One region of the Fodinicola acaciae genome, then DNA from elsewhere that is predicted to be linked to it. Evidence: riboswitches for the same ligand, from Rfam matches in the RefSeq annotation. Region 1 holds a riboswitch; each other region holds the start of a gene.

The links. A riboswitch is a leader RNA that binds a small molecule or an ion and turns the genes downstream of it on or off. The one in region 1 is predicted to bind cyclic di-AMP.
Positions count from the first base shown of each region.
Region 2: another riboswitch for cyclic di-AMP. It lies ahead of GNX95_RS16225 (C40 family peptidase); the one in region 1 lies ahead of GNX95_RS38095 (NlpC/P60 family protein).
Region 3: another riboswitch for cyclic di-AMP. It lies ahead of GNX95_RS16655 (C40 family peptidase); the one in region 1 lies ahead of GNX95_RS38095 (NlpC/P60 family protein).
Region 4: another riboswitch for cyclic di-AMP. It lies ahead of GNX95_RS13110 (hypothetical protein); the one in region 1 lies ahead of GNX95_RS38095 (NlpC/P60 family protein).

Region 1 is NZ_WOTN01000004.1:563,233-565,411, reverse strand. It holds gene GNX95_RS38095 (NlpC/P60 family protein) at 2-1,012, opposite strand; cyclic di-AMP (ydaO/yuaA leader) riboswitch at 1,025-1,196, opposite strand; gene GNX95_RS38090 (helicase HerA-like domain-containing protein) at 1,521-2,179, shown strand, end outside.
Region 2 is NZ_WOTN01000002.1:203,118-205,296, forward strand. It holds gene GNX95_RS16220 (CAP domain-containing protein) at 1-266, opposite strand, end outside; gene GNX95_RS16225 (C40 family peptidase) at 375-1,346, opposite strand; cyclic di-AMP (ydaO/yuaA leader) riboswitch at 1,362-1,505, opposite strand; gene GNX95_RS16230 (FAD-dependent monooxygenase) at 1,797-2,179, opposite strand, start outside.
Region 3 is NZ_WOTN01000002.1:292,451-294,629, forward strand. It holds gene GNX95_RS16650 (hypothetical protein) at 1-359, opposite strand, end outside; gene GNX95_RS16655 (C40 family peptidase) at 469-1,401, opposite strand; cyclic di-AMP (ydaO/yuaA leader) riboswitch at 1,449-1,602, opposite strand; gene GNX95_RS16660 (protealysin inhibitor emfourin) at 1,790-2,179, opposite strand, start outside.
Region 4 is NZ_WOTN01000001.1:2,792,365-2,794,543, reverse strand. It holds gene GNX95_RS13115 (MauE/DoxX family redox-associated membrane protein) at 1-249, opposite strand, end outside; cyclic di-AMP (ydaO/yuaA leader) riboswitch at 530-662, shown strand; gene GNX95_RS13110 (hypothetical protein) at 736-1,512, shown strand; gene GNX95_RS13105 (NAD(+)/NADH kinase) at 1,531-2,179, opposite strand, start outside.

The DNA of each region.
Region 1 (2,179 bases):
ACTACGTGACGATGCGTCGCACCACGTAGTTGTTGCTCCAGATCTTGTGCTTCGCGGTCGGCTTGCCGTAGGTAGAGGCGTCCCACATCTCGTTGCCGCCGGCGTAGATCGCCGCGTGGTAGTACGAGCCCGGCTTGCCGAACAGCATCAGGTCACCCGGCTTCATCTGGCTGCGGCTCACCGCGGTGCCGTAGTGCGACTGTGAGGTCGCGCTGTGCGGCAGCCGCTTGCCGAACTTGCCGTAGATGAACAGTGTGTAACCGGAGCAGTCGAACGAGTTCGGGCCGGCGGCGCCGTAGCGGTATGGCTTGCCTCGGTACTGGTAGGCCATCTGCACGACCTGCTGGCCCTTGTTCTGCACGTAGATCGGCACGCCGCTGGACATGCCGCCGGCGTATGCGGTGCCGTCGGCGCACTTGGTCGGCGCCTCCGAGCTCGGCGTGGTGTCGCTCGGCGAGGAACTCGGGTCGGAGCTCGGGTCAGCGGTGGCGTCGGCCGGCTGGCTGGAGGAGTCGGCGGCCGGCTTGCGCTCCGGCAGCTTGCTGTCGCCGGTCTTCTGCGCGCCACCCTGCTGGGCCGGCTGCTGGGCGGACTGGCCGGCGGGCTGCTGCGTGCAGCCGCCACCGATGGTGGCGCCGCTCGCCGAGATCGCGTAGTAGTTCGAGCTGCCGGGCCGCAGCGTGAAGGTGACCACGCCGTTGCTGTCGGTCCGCGAGCTGCCGAACGAGGCGTAGTGGCCCTTGCCGTCCAACCGGGAGATGGTCACCGGCACGTTGCCGGCCGGCTGGCCCTGCGGGGTCTTGACGGTGCCGCGCAGGTAGGCGGTGCCGCCCGGCGGGATCGACTGCGGGCTGTTGTAGCGGGCCAGCGTCACCTTGAGCGACTCGGCCGCGAAGACGGTGGGGGCCGCGAGAACGCCGGCCGCGATGATGCCGGCACCGGCCACACCGAGCGTTGCGGTGAGCCACTTGTTCTTCAGCGGACGCGGGAGACTACGGCGGTGTGTGCGCACCGTATGCAAAAGCGGTCCTTCCGGCACGCCTGCGAGGTGAGCTGTCGGGTTCGGGAGGGAAGGCGGCCCCGGCCACTCGGGAGTGGCTTCACCCCAAGGATTTCTCGACCGGAACGTTTAGCCGGCCGGAAATCCGGGAAACACGTGGTTCCCCCGCTCCTGTCCGACTCATCCAATGCTCGTACCTGCACCTGGAGGGCGGGGACAGGACTCGGCGTGCCGTCGCTCCAGGCGGGTGAGCGGGTTGCTCACCTGTGCCCCAAGCATCTTGGGTCATCGTGATCGTATTCGCAGGCGGAGTGAGAACTGTTACAACCCCGCCGTGTCGCGCCGATTTCTTTTGTCCTAATATGTCGGCTCTCTGTGTCTGATTTGCGAACACGATTCCACCGTGGCGTGCCTCACATTTGACCGCCGAATCACGAATATGCGCGCGGTGCTGCCGAATGACGCGCGGCTGGATAGGCTCCGTCCGACTTTCATGCTTCGGGCTTAGGGGGACGCGCTGATGGCGGAGAACGACGTTGCGGAGAAGGTGAAGCAGGGGTACGCGTTCGCCGGCGCCGCGATCGAGCTCGGTGCGCTGGTCGGTGACGGCGGTGCCGTCGTTCCGGACGCGAAGGTGCGCATCCCGCTGTCGATGGTCAACCGGCACGGCCTGGTGGCCGGGGCGACCGGCACTGGCAAGACCAAGACCCTGCAGATGATGGCCGAGCAGCTGTCCGCCAACGGCGTGCCGGTGTTCCTGGCCGACGTGAAGGGTGACCTGTCCGGCATCGTGGCCCCCGGCGCCGAGTCCGAGAAGAGCAAGGCGCGTGCCGGTGAGGTCGGTCAGCAGTGGGTCGCGACCGGCTGTCCGGCCGAGTTCCTGGCGCTCGGCGGTCACGGCAAAGGCGTACCGGTGCGCGCGACCGTCACCTCGTTCGGTCCGACGCTGCTGGCCAAGGTGCTCGGCCTCAACGACGTGCAGGAGTCCTCGCTGGGCCTGGTCTTCCACTTCGCGGACCAGAACGGCCTGCCGCTGCTGGACCTCAAGGACCTTCGCGCGGTCATCCAGTTCCTCACCTCGGCCGAAGGCGCCGAGCAGCTGGCCGCGCTCGGCGGCCTGAGCAAGGCGACCGCCGGCGTGATCCTGCGCGAGCTGATCAGCTTCGCCGACTCCGGCGC
Region 2 (2,179 bases), on a different contig from region 1:
GCCTGCTCCGGACTCGCGACCAGTACGACCCGGTCGGCGCCGCGCCGCAGCCGTGGCGGGTCGACGGTCAGCGTGGCCGAGCGCAGCGTGACGCCGCTGGTCGCCGGCTGGTTGTAGAAGACGAAGTCGGCGTCGCCGGTGACCCGGCCGTCGCGGCCGAGGACCAGGCCGGACAGGTCGTACGGCCCGGTCACCGTGATCGACACCGGGCCCTGCGGGAGGACCAGGTTCGCGCCGGCGACCAGGTCCGTGACGGTCGTGCTCACGTCACGTACAACTGTCCGCTGCCGGTCAACCGTTCCTGGCCAACCTGTGAAACCGATAAGAACAGCGCCACGCCGTCGGGGGCCGGCGTGGCGCTGTCCGTTCGGTGGTCAGCCGCGAGCGGCGCCGGCGAACGGCATGATGTCGATGTTGCTGATCTTGACGCTCTCACCCGGCTGCGGCGCGTGGATCACCTGCTTGTTGCTGATGGCGATGCCGACGTGCTCGAAGTCGTAGAAGAAGACCAGGTCACCGGCCTGCACCTGGGACCGCGAGACGTGCTTGAGCGCGGCGTACTGCATGTGCGCCGAGTGGTCCAGGCTGATGCCTTCCTGCTGGTAGGCCATCATGGTCAGGCCGGAGCAGTCCCAGCTGTCCGGACCGGCCGCGCCGAACACGTACGGCTCACCCAGCTGCGCGAAGGCGAACCGCACCTCCGGCGACGAGCCGGGCGGCGCGACCGCGTGCGTGGTGCCCTCGTCGTAGTTGGGCGACAGCTTCGCCTGCAGCGCCATCAGCGGCTGGAGCTGCGCGTTGAAGCTCTGCTTGCTGGCCGCCAGGGTGGTGACCAGGTTGGTCGCCGAGGTGGACAGCGCCTGCAGCTTGGCGTTCTGCGCGTCCAGCGCCTTCTTCGCCGCCCGCAGCTGCAGCAGCGGTGCCGCGGCCTTGGCGGTCAGCGCGTCCAGCGTGGTCATCTGCTGCAGGAACTGGTCGGCGGAGCCGCTGGTCATCATCGAGGTCATCATGCTCATGTCGCCGCCCTTGTACGCGCTGACCGCGTACGAGCCGGCCTGCTGCTGCAGGATGGCGATCTGGGCCTGGGTGGCGGCCAGCTGCTTGCCGAGCGTGGCCTGCTGCGCCTTGACCTTGGTGAGCTGGACGTTGGCGGTGTTGTACTGCTCGTTGGCGGTGTTCAGCTTCTGGGTGAGCGCCTGGATCTGCGCGTTCACCTGGCCGATGTCCGGCTGGGTCGGTGCCGCCGACGCCGGGGTGGTGGACACCAGGCTGGCCAGCAGTGAAGCCGTGACGATGGGGATGAAAAGGGCATGCTTGCGCCTACTCAGCGCGCGAGCGCGAGTCACTCTCGCGTAACTCCTTCTTCCACGCTCACCGCCTACCGAGTTAGCTGACGGATTCGGGCGGGGAAGAAAGTTGTCGCCCTACCGCGGCAAGCCGCGGATTCACCCCAGAAAACACGGGTCCCCGGTTCGGTACGCATACCGATTCGGCGGCGTTTGCCGATGGTGTCGGGTGACACCTGCGAATCGACAAACCGATGCGACCCTACTCGGTGTCGCCTCACCTGTCGTATCGCGGGATCGGATCGACGTGTTACGCACCACGCATGGTTGACCTTTTTTGGCTGGTGGGAAGGGGAGTACGTCCGGAATGACCGGACCAGAGGTCAATTTCTCCTTAACGAAACCTTATCTGTGTGCCGGCATAATGTCGGAGAATTCACAGTGGCTGGTGCGTAAGGAAAAACCCGCGACCGAAGGCGGTCATGCGACCCACGTATCACCAATTCTCTGCTATTGAGTGACCGGCGTCTCCCAGTCCAATTGCAGCTCGCTCAGCCAGTCGCCGCCGGTCGGCCGGCTCGCCGGCCGGCCGCTCATGGTGGCCGCGACCTCGACGACCAACTCCACGCGCGGACGGCGTAGTCGCTCGTACGTGCTGAACGCGCGCTCGGCGTCGGGAATGTCACGCAGGCATTTCGCCAGTACGATCGCGTCCTCGGCGGCCATCGACGCGCCTTGCGCGGCGGACGGTGACGCGGCGTGCGCGGCGTCGCCGGCGATCGTCATCCGGCCGTTGTGCCACTTCGGCACCGACGGGATGTCGTAGTTGTTGCGGCCGGCGATCTCGTCGGTCGCCGCGACGATGTCGGCCGCCGGCGTACGGTCCGGCCGGA
Region 3 (2,179 bases), on a different contig from region 1:
TCTCCGTAGGCAGGTGCTGGCGGCGCCGGCTTGCGCACCATGAACAGCGCGAGGATCGCCATCACCCAGCCGACGGCGGCGAGCAGGCTGCCGATGACGTTGACCACCGCGATGAAGATGCTGTAGCTGGCGGTCGACAGGTCCAGGTTTCTGATGATCGTCGGGATGAACGGCGCCACCATGATGATCGAGGTGCTGATCAGCAGGGACACCAGCGCGGCGATCAGTCCGACCAGGACGAGCGTGGCGGCCCGCGGATTGCGGCGCCGCCGCATCGTCGTGACGACCAGGCCGCCGATCAGCACGATCCAGAGCGGAAGCTGACCGGCCAGGCCGGCCAGAGAGCTGACGAAACCCAATGCGGCTCCTTCGGTTTGGATCTTGCGTAGGCAACCTTAGAGGGGCGTGTCACGTGGAAAGGCCCGGCACCAGAACCGGTGCCGGGCCTTTCACGCGTACGCGGGTCGATCAGCCGGCCGGACGTGCCGCGCCGACGAAGCCCATCGAGTCGATGCTGGAGATCTTGACGTTTTCGCCTTCGGTCGGCGCGTGGATCACCTGGCTGTTGCTGATGGCCAGGCCGACGTGCCCGAACCCGTTGAAGAACACCAGGTCGCCGGCCTCCACCGCGCCGCGGGAGATGTGCGGGTTGCCCTGGTATTGCTCGTGTGCGGAGTGCGGCAGGCTGATGCCGACCTGCCGGTAGGCGGCCATCGTGAGGCCTGAGCAGTCGTACGAGTCGGGGCCGTCGGCGGCGAACACGTACGGCTTGCCGAGCTGCGCGTACGCGAACTTGACCGTGGTCGGTGCGCCGACCGGCGCCTCCGGCGCGTCCGCGTCCGAGCCGAACTCGCTCGGGTCCAGCTTGGCGCGCAGCTTCTTCAGCGGCTTGAGCTGTGCGTCGTAGGTCTTCTTGCTGGTGGTGAGCGTGTTGACCAGGGTCTGCGCGTCGGAGGTCAGCTTGTTGACCTTCGCCTGCTGCGCGGCCTGCGCGGCCTTGGCGTCCTTGAGCTGCTTGAGCGCGCCAGCGGTCTTGCCGGTGAGCGCGTCCAGCGTGGTCAGCTGGTCCAGGAAGGTGTCCGCCGAGCCGCTGGTGATCATCGAGCTCATCATGCTCACGTCGCCGCCCTTGTACGCGCTGATGGCGTACGAGGCGGTCTGGTCGGACAACGCGCTCAGCTTGGCCTGTGTGGCGGCGAGCTGCTTGTTGACCGTCGCCTGCTGCGCCTTGACGCGCGTCAGGTTGACGTTGGCGGTGTTGTATTGGTCGTTGAGCGTGTCCAGCTTGTTCTCGATCGTCCTGATCTGCTGCTGGACCTGGCTGAGGCTGGGGTCAGCGGCGGCCGGGCTGGCGAAAGCCATCGAGCCGGCGACGAGGCCAGTGGTGAGGAGAGTAGGCACGACAAGGACACGAAGGCGCTGCCATAGCGTCACTTCTCGAAGACTCCTTCTTCCGCGATGACCGCCTACCGAGTTAGCTGACGGATTCGGGCGGGGAAGAAAAAATCGCCCTACCGCGACGGATCGCGGATTCACCCCAGGAACTCGGGTCCCCGGCTCGCGTCCGACCCCTGCCGGACGTCGATTCGGCGGCGTCAGCCGACGGCACCCGGTTGAGCGCCTGACTCTCGACCGACAGAGGCGAAGCTTACGACATCGCCTCTGCCCTTCCATCGTTACGGGGTCGAGGCGCGTTACGGCGCGCCGGGAATATTTCGTTGAGTCCGCGCCAACCAGGTGTTATGCGCGCGACGCTTGGCCGCAAATGCGTACCCTGCCGGACAAAGTGTCACCTGACGACGCGGGAGAAGATCGCGCTCAGCACCGAAATCAGCTCCTTGGCCGGCTTGGGCACCGCGCCGTCCTCGAAACGCACTTTTCGGCCATTGACCGTGATGTCGTACGTGAAGCCGTCGGCGATCTGGTATGGCGGCCGCGGTGGCCGGTCGGTGACGGAGAAGTTGCGCAGCTTCGCGAGCAGCTCGGCGCGTTCGGCGGCGGTCAGCGTGTCGTGCCGTACGTCCCGCTGCCGGCTGCTCGCGGTGAGCTGGCCGGCGGCGGTGATCCGCAGGTCGTCCTGGACGCCGGCGATGCCGCCGGTGCGGTGAAACGCCAGCGCCGGAAGCTCGTTGCCCGGCGCGCTGGTCGCCGGCGGATCGTGCGGCGTACCCGTCGTCGG
Region 4 (2,179 bases), on a different contig from region 1:
GACGGCGGCGATCGCGAAGCCGGCGACCGCGCTGCCGGCGTACGGCACCGCGACCAGCACGACGATCAGCGCTTCGGCGGCGACGACGACGTACGCGACCGGCCGCGCGAACGTCCCCGGCACGACGCGCATCTGCCGGACGGATGTGACGAACGCGGTGAACGCCGACGGCCCGACGAGCTTGGTCGCGGCGGAGGCGGCGAACACCACGCCGATCAGCAGGCGGCAGGCGATCGCCACGTAGTCCATGTCCCCGCTCCTCGGCTCGACGTGCGCGCAGGATATGTCCGGTCTGGCGAACGTGTCGAGATCTCCATCGCCGCACGCGGCACATGCGCGCCAGGCATCGATCTCGGTGGACGTGTCCTGATCAGGCAAAATGACTGTCGCTTTACGACCTTTTTCCTGGTCGTACGCGGTAAAACCGAACGACACGGTTGTGATTTGGGCGACCTGCTGAAACTTTGCCGGAGGTCGTGGTTAGAGTCATCGTGTTCGTCCGGTTCACCCGTCCTTCATCCGGAAGGCAGCCGGGCGGCCGCCGAGTCCCTCCGCGGAGGGAGCCGGGGACCCAGGTTCCTGGGGTGAATCCGCCACGTGCGGTAGGGCGACTCCTGGCCCGAACCCGTCAGCTAACCCGGTAGGCAGCCGAAGGAGAGGAGAGTCGCGTGGTCCACCTCCACGCAGTTCACCGTCCCGCTGTGCCGAGGACGGTGGACGAGTAGGGGTCCGACGTTGAGGTACGCGACCAACGATCCGCCGCCGGGCACGCTCCTGCAGGGCAGCACCAAAGCGTCGTACTTCTGGGACGACGGCTCCGGCATCGCCGGCGACACCGGTGATCCGGCCGGTGGCCAGGGGATGCACAAGGGCGTCTTCGCCAGTCCGAGCTGGCCGCTGGGCACCGAGGGCTACGTCACGTACAACGGCCGCAAGGCCGACTTCGTGATCGGTGACCGCGGCCCCGGCTTCCCGTCCGACCACGGCGTCATGCTGGACATCGACGGCCAGACGTACGCGCAGCTGACCGGCGGACACTGGAACAGCGAGACGCACATGGTCGACGGCTTCGGGCCGGGCCACATCCAGGTCACGTACGTGGTGACCAAGTGGGGCAGTGGCACCGGGGTCAAGGGTCCGCCGCAGCCGTTCTCCAGCGGCGCGTGGAAGGTGCACGACCCCCGGCCCAACCTGCCGAAGGTGCAGGTCACGACCACTCCGGTGACCGGTCCGGCGAAGAGCAAGACGCTGGTCGAGCACGGCACGATCGCCGACAACAACGTCACCGCGACCGCGCCGGCCGCGGCTCCGCACGCGCTGGCTGACCCGGTGGTCGCTCCGGCGACCGCGGTGTCGGCGATGGTCGGCATCGGCCTGGCCGCCGCCGTCGTCAAGGTCCGCCAGCCCGGCGGCATCGGCGCGCCGGCTGGCCGCCACCGGCACACCTCTGGCCGTCACCGCCGCGGCGCGATCACCTTCGCTCCGGCCGTACGCCCCTCCTTCGCCATGTAGCTCGTCACCCTCGCTGGGTCAAGCGTCGCCGTCGGCGAGTGCGGCCGGCGCGTCGGCGAGTGAGAAACGGTCGCGCAGCCGGCGGAAGAAGTCGCCTGGCCGGATGCGTACGAGCTGCGCCGCGTGCTCGGCCGGATGGACGGTGATCCAGTCGCCGGGGTCGAGTACGCCGCGCAGCTGCCCGTCGACGCTGACCGCCACCTGACCGGAGCGGTCCAGCACGCGTACGGACGCGGCCTCGTCGGCGGCCAGCACCACGCTGCGGTTGAAGATCATGTGCGGCGCGACCGGCGTGAACACCAGGCCGCTCAGCTTCGGCGACAGGACCGGACCGCCGGCGGCCAGGTTGTAGGCCGTGGAGCCGGTCGGACTGGACACGATCAACGCGTCCGCCGAATACGAGGCGAACTCGCATTCGCCGAGGTAGACGGCCAGGCTGGCCTGCCGGTCGCGGGCCAGCTTCTCGAACACCACGTCGTTGAGCGCGGTCACGTCCAGCTCGACGCCGACTCCCTTGGTCTGGCTGACGACCCGTCGCGGTGGCGGCGGCAACAGCGGCCCGCGACCGTACGTAAGCAGCGCCTGGATGCCCTCCGGGATCTCCAGCGGCCGCGACGCGCGCATGGTGAGCATCAGCCGGTCGTCGATGCGTGCCTCGCCGGAGAAG